DNA from 2 places in the Hahella chejuensis KCTC 2396 genome. Region 1 is predicted to be linked to the other one. Evidence: predicted binding sites of a transcription regulator. Region 1 holds the regulator's gene; the other holds the start of a gene.
The links. Region 1 encodes FNR, which switches genes on or off when oxygen is low (the NO sensors DNR and NnrR bind a similar motif). Its sites were predicted from a motif close to TTGATNTANATCAA; they were not measured.
Positions count from the first base shown of each region.

Region 2: narL (two-component system response regulator NarL) is a predicted target of FNR. The motif match lies at 2,587-2,600, and genes of this name have one in related genera.

Region 1 is NC_007645.1:1,740,518-1,746,220, forward strand. It holds gene dnaB (replicative DNA helicase) at 1-589, shown strand, start outside; gene alr (alanine racemase) at 589-1,713, shown strand; gene HCH_RS07765 (SDR family oxidoreductase) at 1,916-2,821, shown strand; gene fnr (fumarate/nitrate reduction transcriptional regulator Fnr) at 2,818-3,597, opposite strand; gene HCH_RS07775 (coproporphyrinogen III oxidase) at 3,742-4,758, opposite strand; gene HCH_RS07780 (lysophospholipid acyltransferase family protein) at 5,068-5,703, shown strand, end outside.
Region 2 is NC_007645.1:4,159,148-4,164,850, reverse strand. It holds gene HCH_RS17960 (cation diffusion facilitator family transporter) at 1-533, shown strand, start outside; gene HCH_RS17955 (hypothetical protein) at 608-1,738, opposite strand; gene narL (two-component system response regulator NarL) at 1,845-2,483, opposite strand; gene HCH_RS17945 (MFS transporter) at 2,888-4,504, shown strand; gene HCH_RS17940 (SCO family protein) at 4,618-5,205, opposite strand; gene HCH_RS17935 (cytochrome c oxidase assembly protein) at 5,237-5,703, opposite strand, start outside.

The DNA.
Region 1 (5,703 bases):
GCGCATTGATCAGACTAAAGTGAGAAGCGGAAAACTGGATGAGGATGATTGGCCCCGTCTCACATCAGCCGTCAATATGTTGAAAGACAAGCCTTTATATATCGATGATACGGCAGCGTTAAGTCCAACTGAAATGCGCTCCAGGGCTAGAAGAGTGGCGCGAGATCACAATGGTGAAATTGGCTTGATCATGGTGGATTACCTTCAGCTGATGAGGGTGCCGGGGATGACGGAAGGTCGTACGGCTGAGATTTCTGAAATTTCACGAGGCTTGAAAGCCCTGGCGAAGGAGCTGAACTGTCCTGTAGTCGCGCTCTCCCAGCTTAACCGCAGCTTGGAACAAAGGCCCAATAAGCGCCCGGTCAACTCCGACTTGCGGGAGTCTGGGGCGATTGAGCAGGATGCTGACTTGATTATGTTTATCTATCGGGATGAGGTTTATCACGAGGATAGTCCAGACAAAGGTATTGCAGAAATTATTATCGGTAAGCAGCGTAACGGCCCTATTGGGACGGTGCGCTTGGCGTTCATGGGTAGGTTCACCCGCTTTGAAGATTTGGCCCACGATTATGGCGGGGATTACGAGTAATGCGTCCATCCCGCGCTCTTATTGATCTGGACGCGTTGCGTCACAATATTCGCCTGTTGAACTCCATCGCGCATAACGCCAGGTGTGCAGCGGTAATCAAAGCCGATGCATATGGTCATGGCGCAGTGGAAATTGCCCGTGCGCTGAAAGGGGAAGCCCCCAAGTTGGCGGTGGCTTGTTACGATGAGGCGGTGAGCCTGCGCGAAGCGGGCGTTACGACGCCGCTTCTGGTGCTTGAAGGGTTCTACAGCTCGGAAGAGTTGGCTGACTCCACTCGCTGGTGTGACATAGAGTGGGTTGTGCATGACATGGAGCAGCTGGATATGCTGTCCGAGGTGGCGCCGTTGCGTAAGGCGGGGCCTGACTCCACCCGAATGCAAACCTGGATTAAGCTAAATACAGGTATGAACCGCTTGGGATTGCCGTTAAATAAATTGGCTCACGTCGCAGAGAAACTGCAGCAGTTTCCTGGGCTTTCAGTTATCGGCTTAATGACCCACTTTGCATGTGCTGATGAGTTAGATAGTCTTCTGCAGCAGAGGCAGTGGCGGGCGTTTCAGGCTGGTATGCAGGCAGCGGGGGCGAATGGCTGGAGTTATTCCTCTGCTAATTCTGCGGCTTTGCTGCAGTATCCGGAAACTCATCTGGATTGGGTGCGCCCGGGTATTGCAATGTACGGCGCGTCCCCCATGGCGGATAAGACGGGGGCAGATTTTGGTTTGAAGCCGGTAATGACCTTTGAGTCACGTTTGATTGCTACCAGGGAGCTGCAAGCTGGAGACTCTATTGGCTATGGCGCCGCCTGGACTGCGGACGCCCCAACGCGAATGGGAGTGGTCGCGGTGGGATACGGCGATGGTTATCCAAGGCAGATGCAGAATGGGGCTCCTGTCGCCGTGTGCGGTAAGCGGACAAAAATTATTGGGCGTGTATCCATGGATATGTTGACGGTGGATATCTCCCATATTCCAGAGGCTCGCATTGGGTCTGAAGTGGAGTTGTGGGGCGGGACTGTTTCCGCGGATGAGGTTGCAGGATATGCGTCAACAATCTCCTATACTTTATTTACGGGTATGACCTCGCGGGTTCCCAGAGTATATATTAATCGTTCGGAAGTAGTTTAAGGCGCTGCGTTGGCGGGGGCTCTCGAGGGAGGCTTTGGCGCGGCCTACGGGATGTAAGGCGGGGGAACCCCGATGCGCAGGGTTTGCTAAAATCCCGTCAAGCAGCCAATATTGTAAACATAATATCTTCAGGCGGCCCCGTATTCTGGGGGCTGCCAAAGGCCACGAGATGCATTTAAGGGGTACATGAGTGATTGTTTGTGTGACGGGAATCGATTCGCCATTAGGTAAGGCTATAGCTCAGCGTTTGCAGCAGAGCGGTATAGTGGTGGAGGGCGTCCCCTACGAACAGTTTCTGATGACCAATGATGCGATCGTGCGGGGAATGAAGTCGATGCCGTCAGCGGACTTTGTCGTTCATGCTGCGGAGATGAGCGATTTGTTCAAAGCGGAGCAGCACCCGGACCTGGCGTATCAGGTTAACGTGTCCGCTTGTGCGGCGGTTGCGGAGGTTGCGGACTTATGGAAGGCGCCGATTGTTCATCTTTCCAGTCATCTTGTTTTCGACGGCGTCAAAAAGAATCCTTATATTTCCGCCAACAAAGGGCGTCCTCTCTCTGTGTATGGGCGGACAAAGTTGCAGAGTGAGCAATGGCTTCAGGAAAACTATAGCAAGCATCTGATCTTGAGGGTTGGTTGGTTGCTGGAGGCGGGCGCTCAAGGCTGGTTGCAGACCATGCTTTCGGCATTGTCGTCAGGCAAGCGTCTTAACGCCAGTACCGATATGCAGCTGACCCCTGTTGCGGTGGATGATGTGGCGAGAGTGGTGGACGCTGTTATCAAACAGTTAAGCTGTAACATCTCCGTATGGGGTGTTTACCATTATGCTGGCGCTGAAGCGGTCACCCACTATGAATTGTTGAAGGCGATTGTGTTGCAGGCCTTTGGCCAGGAGGAAATGCTACAGGCTCTGATCGAGAAGAAGGGCGCTGATGTCTTGCCTGGAGTGGCGCTTCCCGCGAATGGGGCGTTGGGCTGCATCAAGCTGCGCAACACCTTTGGCGTCAAACAGCTTCCCTGGCGTCGCTACCTGCCTGCACTGATTGAGCAATGCCAGCAACGTGGGGGCGTGAAGCCCGCTGAAAACTGCTTGGAAGAGAGCCGTTAACGGCCGTTAACGGCGGACTCTTTTTGGTGTTCCAGACACTTAGTGTCGTGGCGGAGAACTTTCTGTAGCTCTTCCAATTGCAAAATCTGAACTTCCCTTCCTTGGACCTTAATAATGCCGTTGTTCTGGAAGCGGGTAATAACCCGACTCACAGTTTCGACCGCCAAACCTAAATAGTTGCCTATATCGCTGCGAGGCATGGGGAGCCTGAAGTTTGTGCCGGACAGGCGACGACGGCTGAAGCGAGTTGATAAGGACAATAGCAGCGAGGCTATGCGCTCTTCCGCAGAGTTTTTGCTCAGTAGCATAGTAAGCTGCCTGCTTTCCTGAATTTCTTTACTCATCAGCGAGAAAAAGTGGTGCTGCAGGCTGGGAATGTCTGAGGCTAAGTCTTCAAATTTTTCCAAAGGAATTTCGCACACGCTAGTGCGTTCGAGAGCGACGGCGGAGCAGGAGTATTTTTCCATGCTAACGCTGTCCAGCCCGATAATCTCACCTGGCAGGTAGAAGCCGGTTACCTGCTCCTCGCCTTCCTCAGATACGGTGAATGTTTTGATTGCGCCGCTACGAACGGCGAAGCAGGAGCGAAATGGCGTATGCTGCTCAAAGATATATTCACCGCGATTGAGCATTTTGCCCTGGCGAATGATTTCTTCCAGGCGATCAATGTCTTCAGCCCCGACCGCTATTGGAATGCAAAGTTTGCTCAAGTTACATTCATGGCAGCCCCTGTGTAAGCTAAAAGGAGAGGAGGTTGCTATATGCTTGCTTTCCATCGGTCGCCTCGTGGCTGAATGAGTGAAACTGCTTAAAGAGGCTTCTAGGATAGCCAATAGCCATTTAAAAGCAAATCCCCACAGCAGGAAATTTACAGGGAAAACCTACGCTCGCCGTTGTTTCTACATAGCTTTCACCTTTTGTTACAACTGTGTCTGAGTGTAACGAATTGCTCTTGCCGGGAGTCCTCCGTTGTCCAGGATTTTGTAGTAGTCATCCAGCTGGGTGGCGTTGCGCAACTGGTAGTGGGGCGTGTAAGAGAATGCGCCCAACCCGACGCCATGCAGACAACTGACGCCTTGGCTTATTAAGCCTGTCCAGGGTAGCGCGAAAAAGTCCTGGGTGATCGGAATAAACGATGCGGACTTAATGCGTCGCTTGAAATCTTTTAGCGCTGTTTCCAGGCTAGGTGTGCTGGTGAACTCTGGTTTATGGCTGGAAAGAAGGATGCCCTGCGGTCTTTCCGTCAGAATTTCCTCAAGATGCTGGGACAGTGCGGAGAATGTGATGGGTGACACTTTCAGACGCAGATAGACGGCTTTAAAGTCGAATGCCCTAATGGTTTGTAGCCAATCCTTAAGGTCCTCAATAGGACAGGACTGCGCATATTCACCGGGATCATTGATGCAGATGATGTTAAAGCCCAACCCTTTGATCAGGGCTAGCGCTTCCTCTGAGTCTGGACGAGCGTCCAACTCGATGACATGACGGGCATCGGCGCCGAAGTTCAGCTTGAACTCCCGCCCTAAATAGTACATGACCTGCGTTTGCGCTGCGGGAGTAAGCTGGCGCACCAGATCGCCGAACCAATGCAGGTACTTAACCTGGCAACCGGCAGGAAGGCTTTGCTTGAGTAGTCTCACTTCCTTTACGACATAGTCGATGTACTTCTGCAGATTTGCGCTCATGGATGGAAGTCGGCGGGTATAATTTTCCGCGCTTACGAGTGTGGTGAAGCAGGGCGCTTGAACGCTCAATGCGAACCCGCCTTCATAGTATCGAGCCAGAGAGCTGTTGCGATAGTCCGCATCATAGGCTCCCTCGTTTAAGGCGCTCCAGTTCTCGCTGGAGAACTCTTTGGGAGGGGAGTTGAGCAAATAAACCCAGCTATCATTACCCCCATTTTGTATCGCTTGTTCGACAACCTTTCCAACTGGCATATTGGGTCTCCAACCAGGTAAGAAAACATCTGCGCGCGCTTGACTGTCGTTGTTGGCGAATTGGCGCGCGCGCCTGCTGTCACACTTGCTGGCAAGTGAGTCCCCCTCTCTCCATGCTCAGTGTATCCAGCTCCCAGCGGGGCGCCTTGATATTGATCAAGGGGTGAGCGGGTGGCTGCCTGTGTGGGTGGACTTTAGTCGCAAAAGCCCTCAAACATTGGGTTTCTGGGGCATTGAGGGATAACATTCATTGCAGCTTTGGGCGGGGAGTTGATATCCTTTGCGGGCATTGAAAAAAGGCGGGCAAAAGTGCAGGCATTTCAGCTATTTCGGTCTTTCGTTTTTTACCTTGGGTATGCTTGGGGCGTCATCATCACATCATTAGTTGGTATGTTGGTGGGTCCTTACGTCAATTTTGAAAAGCGCTATTACATCGTATCCCGGTTTAATGTGTTTGCGCTTTGGTGGGCGCGCGTTGTTTGCGGCATACGTTATGAGATTGAGGGGCTGGAGAACATTCCGAAAACAAGCTGTGTGGTTGTCAGCAATCATCAAAGCGCCTGGGAAACCTATTTGTTAGGCGTCATATTCCGTCCTCAATGCACAGTACTGAAACAGGAGTTGATGAAAATTCCGTTTTTTGGCTGGGCGCTAAAAAGATTGAAGCCCATCGCCATTGACCGGAGTAAGCCTTCTGCGGCGCTTAAGCAATTGCTAAAGCAGGGAAAGGAGCGTCTGACTTCTGGGTATTGGGTTGTGATTTACCCTGAAGGAACGCGCGTTCGTCCTGGACAAGTTGGCAAATACAATAAGGGGGGCGCCTTGTTGGCGGTCAGCGCGGGCGTACCTTTACTGCCAGTGGCGCATAATGCAGGCGATTGCTGGCCTGCTGGCAGTATTAGTAAGCGCCCAGGTTTGATAAGGGTCAGGATCGGTGCGCCGATT
Region 2 (5,703 bases), 2.4 Mb from region 1:
GCAACGCCAAGGGGCGGATGGGATACTTCGAGGCTGTGCAACGGGGCAAAGACCCCTCCCTGTTCGTCGTACTGTTTGAAGACGCCGCCGCCATGCTGGGTCTTCTGGTGGCGCTGGGCGGCATTATCATGGGGCAGGTGACCGGGAATCCGGTATACGACGGCGTCGCCTCGGTCATCATCGGCTGTATTCTTGGCTTGACGGCGTTGTGGCTGGCGGTGGAGACCAAAGGGCTGTTGATCGGCGAAAGCGCCAGTAAGAAGGTAGTGAAAGCCATTCGGGAAATGACCTGCGCTATCCCCGGCGTGGAGCATGTCAACGAAGTGCTCACCATGCATATGGGGCCTGACTTCGTATTGGTGAATCTCTCCGTGGACTTCAAGGACAGTATTTCCGCCGGCGAGATTGAAACCTGCATCGCCGCTCTGGATGAGCAGATCAAATCCTCTTTCCCTGAGTGCAAACGCATTTTCGTGGAGGCGGAAAGCCGTCGCACAAAGGCGGCGGCGGTAACCCCCGCCGTCGACGTGTAACCCCATCCGCTATTGACAGCGGACCCACATGGCTCCGCTGTTTTTCTATATCTACCCTGTCTGTCGCCGTCCCTTTAAGTGTCCGCTATGACGCCTTGCTGGATCAGCTTGTTTCTGGCTTCTTCCTGTATCAGCAGACAGGCGTCGGGGTCGTGCAGATTCAGTGTCAGAGGGGAGCGGGTCAGCTTGTTGCCGTAACTCGACTTGCCTTCAAATAAGATCCCTTTCTCCGTAATCAGCAAATCCCCGCCGTCAAACATTGGGCCTTGGCCGATCGCCAGGGCGCTGGGGTTTTCAAAGGCGAACCAGGGGGTGGCGTACAATTCTGGAAAGTATTCACGGCCAGTGGCGGGATCGGTGTATGACGCCACGTAATGCAGGCGACCACTGAGAAAGCTGGTCAAGGCGACGCCGCCACAGTAAGGCATGATGTCGTCCACGATCGCTCCGGGCTTCCGCCATAGGGTGACGCCCAGGTTGGTCTGGTAGGCGCCGTCGCTGTCAGTAACCAGGGCGGGGATGTCGCCGTCGGCGTCAAACTGGAAGCGCTTCACGCTGTCGCCATCGCTGACGAAAAGCTGATCGCCCACCACTCTGACGCCATTGGGTGAGCCAAGTCCGCGCCCGCCTGCGATCCAGTCCCGCTGAAATCCTGTTATGTGCGGCGACTCGACAGAGCCGGCTTCAGGAAACGCCAGCGTAATGCGCGTCAGGCCGGATGTGGCGAAGAAGTTTTCGTCCGCCACCAACAGCGCGCCGTCGGGAGCGAAAGCGACGCCGTTAGGAATCGCCAGCGCGTCGAATGGATCTTGCGTATCATCGCGGCGTGTAACGAATTCGAAGCGATAGTCAGGGCGAGCCAGATTGGCGGCCAACAGGTGATTGTTGCGAATGACCAGCCAGCGCGTCTCCACGCAGGAGGTCAGCACCCAGTCGCCAAGCTGCGCCATACCCGTGTAGTTGCAGCTGTTCAGTTCCGGGGGAGACAGCTCCGTGGGGACGTAGGCGGTCTCGCCATTGGCGTTCGTCCGGGCGTCGATGCGGTATATGCCTTTGCCTCCTGTGACCAATAATTGGCCATCGGAGGTGAATAGAATATTTTCCGCATCGGGAATGGCGACGATAGTCTGTTTTTCCAGGCATCCGCTTAATAACGGCGGCAGGATGGCGGCGGCGAGCGCGGCGCGCCAGTTGTAACGATTCATGGATTTCCTTCCTCATGATTTATTGTTGTTGGAAGGAAAATTGTCTTCGATTACCCAAGGGCGGACATCACTCAAACGAGTGGCGCGCGTCATCTCACGCCTTATCTCATCCCTTGCGATTCACCAGCCATACCGCCGCTTCCACCCGTGAGCGCATGCCCATCTTTTTGAGAATGTGCTTCACGTGGACTTTCACGGTGCCGTCGGAGATATTCAGATCCCGGGCGATGACTTTATTGCTGTGACCTTGCGCAATGCGGGTGAGAATCTCATATTCACGACTGGTCAGAGACGCGGAAGGATCGGCGGCTTCAACGGGTTTGCGCAGGGCGGAGGCGAGGATTTCCGTCAGGCGTTCGCTGATCGCCATTTTGCCAAGCGTAACCTGTTTGATTTTTTCCAGAATGTCTTCCGGCTCCATGTCCTTCAGCAGATAGCCGTCGGCGCCGGCGCGGAAACAGTTCACCACATCCGCTTCGTTATCGGACACCGTCAGCATGATGATGCGAGAGTCCACGCCGGCGGCGCGAATGGCGCGTAACGTATCCAGGCCGTCCATACCCTGCATGTTGAGATCCAGCAGAATCAGGTCCGGCTCCAGTTCTTTCGCCTTGCTAAGGCCTTCCTCGCCGTTTTTGGCTTCGGCGACGATATCCAGTTCTTCCTCCAACTCAATCAACTGGCGGATGCCTTTACGAAACAGGGGATGGTCGTCCACCATCATAATCGTTGCTTTTTCGCTCATCTCAGCTTCACCTTGTCATTCTTTTCATATACGTCCAGCACAGCCTGGCGTTTTTCAGCATACCATGAACTCAGGGCTGCCCCTTCGATGGCGCGATAGGGACTTGATCCATATCAGGTTTGCCAACGATGATCTTGAGCTGCGCATACCGAGGACATACCGCTTTTGCGCCGGATTCGTCTACCCCATTGTGGGTATTGGAAGACTTTAGCAAATTCTCGGATATCTGTGTAAGTCTATGAAAATAGAGGGGATAGCGGAAACGTTTAAAGTCACTTTTGAGTAACTCACCCGCGTAGCCCCCACATTAAGCGCTACCCCCTCCGGAGCATTGTCGCCCCATACATTTATAAAGATAGTTGAGCCGAAGATTATTTTTCAGGCCCAACGCAGAGGTAAGGCATATGGCGGACATCACTGCTGGCTGGAATCCGGAGGACAGTGGGTTCTGGCAAAAGACAGGTAAGAAAGTAGCAAATCGGAATTTGTGGATTTCCATTCCGAGTTTGCTGTGCGGCTTCGCCGTATGGTTGTACTGGGGCGTTATCACAGTACAGATGTTGAATCTGGGCTTTCCGTTTCAGGCGTCGGAATTGTTCACATTGATGGCGATTTCCGGTTTGACCGGCGCCACGCTGCGCATCCCCAGCAGCTTTTTCATCCGCCTGTGCGGCGGTCGCAACACGATTTTCTTTACGACGGCGCTGCTGATGATTCCTGCGGTTGGAACAGGCATCGCCTTGCAGAGTAAAGAGACGCCTTTATGGGTCTTCCAGATACTGGCGTTACTCTCCGGCCTGGGCGGCGGCAACTTTGCTTCCTCCATGTCCAACATCAGCTTTTTCTTTCCCAAGAAGCAGCAGGGATTGGCGCTAGGCCTGAATGCGGGTCTCGGCAACTTTGGCGTCACCAGCATGCAGATTCTGGTGCCGCTGTTTATGACATTCGGCGCGTTTGGCGCAGTGGGCGGCGATCCTATGACGCTGGTGAATCCGTCAGGCACGTTGATCGGAAAGATTCCGGCGGGTTCCGAAACCTGGATTCAAAACTCCGGCTTCGTCTGGCTGCTGTTCCTGGTTCCACTGGCGTTCGCCGGTTGGTTCGGCATGAACAACATTCGCACCGATGAGGTTTCGCCGGATATTGGCGGACCAATAAGCGCCTTTTCCAAGATCACCTTCATGCTGTTGATCGGCTTCCTGACTTCCGTCGTCGGACTTTGGCTGATGTTGCCAGAATCCGCCAATGGCGCAGGATGGGGCGTTCCCAAAGAACTGGTGCTGGTGGGTGTTATCGCCGCAACGGTCTTCCTGCTGAAGCTGTTGCCGGGCCAGATCCGCAGCAGTCTTAATCGTCAGTATCGTATTTTCGGCAATCGGCACACTTGGGTGATGAGCGTCATATACACCATGACCTTCGGCAGCTTCATCGGTTACGCAGCGGCGTTCCCATTGGCGATCAAGGTCATCTTCGGCTACAGCCATGTGATGGTGGATGGAGTAATGACGCACAACACCGTTAATCCCAATGGTCCCAGCGCACTGATGTACGCCTGGATGGGGCCTTTTATCGGCGCGTTGATTCGTCCGGTGGGCGGTTGGATTTCCGATAAATTCGGTGGTGCGCTGGTCACTCAGATCTGTTCACTGGTGATGGTGGTGTGCGCCCTGGCGGTAGCCTATTACATGAGCGCGGCCTATAACTCCGCAACCCCTGAAGAGTACTTTGCGCCTTTCTTCATCTTGTTCCTGGCTTTGTTCGCGGCGTCCGGCATCGGCAACGGCTCCACTTTCCGCACCATCGCCATGGTGTTCCCGAAGGAGCAGGCGGGCCCTGTGCTTGGCTGGACCTCAGCGGTGGCTGCCTACGGCGCTTTCTACATTCCCCAGGTGTTTGGCGAGCAAATCAAAGCCGCCACGCCGGAATACGCGCTGATCGGTTTTGCGGTGTTCTATGCGGTATGCGTTCTGGTGAACTGGTTCTTCTATCTGCGTAAAGGCGCTGAGTTTTATAACCCTTGATTCCCGAGACACTCCTGCGGAGTGGAGTTTCGTCCCATCGTTCACGCAGCTGGGACGGAACCTTTACCTTGGCGCGCCTTAGGGCGCGCTTTTTTATTGGGGGGAGCGAAACGTCAGCTTTTAAGAAGCTGGTCCAGATCCTTGGCGATCATGTCGGCGCTGAGATCGTCCCGCAGCAACAGGCGGGCCTTGCCGTTCGCGTCGAATACGAAGGCGGCGGAGCTGTGCGAGACGTCATAATTGCCGGCTTCATCGGGGTTACCATAGCCGAACGCCACGCGGTAACGCTTGGTGATGGACTGTAGGGCGTCCATATCGCCAGTAAGGCCGACAAACTCTGGCCCGAAGGCGTCGGTATAAGCTTTGAGTTGTTCAGGCGCATCTCTTTTTGGGTCGACGCTGACGAACAGAATATTGATGCGCTGTTGTTCGGAGGCTTCCAGTTTGCTCAATGCCGACTTCAATCTGGCCAGTGTAGTGGGGCAGATATCCGGACAATAGGTGTAGCCGAAAAACAGAATATTGTACTTACCTTCGAAGTCTTTCTCCGACACGGAGGCCGCGTTCTCGCTTTGTAGCGAAAACTTCAGCTCCGGCAGCATGCCGCTGATATCGGTTCCTGACCACTCCAATGGTTCCTGACTACAAGCGCTGGTGAGCGTCATTACTATTGCGATAAAAACGAGGCGTATCGCCGTCACGAAGGGATCTCCTTAACAGTCACTGAAAAACTCAAGCGGCGCTGCTGAGCGCGCCAGAGGGACGTGCGCCCACCAAATCCTGGCGTCGGATATAGGATAACATCACCAAAATGGCGATGGCGCTCATCATGGCGGGAGGAATCCAGGTGACGACGCCGCCCACCATTTGGTCCGCTTCCGGCGCAATAGGAAAGGCCCGCCCGCAGATGGCGTAGATGTCGTACAGGGTGGACTCCGACAGCGTAATATATGCGCCCAGCAGAATCTGGGGCACCATAATGGCTAATAAAATGATGATGCGCCAGCCGAAAGAAGGGCCTTGCTGGGGCGAAGGATTAAGAATCAGCCACCAGAACAGCAGGCCATCCAGAAACATGCTCCAGTTCATCAGGTGATACAGCTTCAGATCCAGCATGGCGTAAAAGTGTATGGACGGCGTCAACCAGAAAAAGATGATGCCGACGAACAAAAAGGCGGCCAAGGGAGGAAACTGCAGTA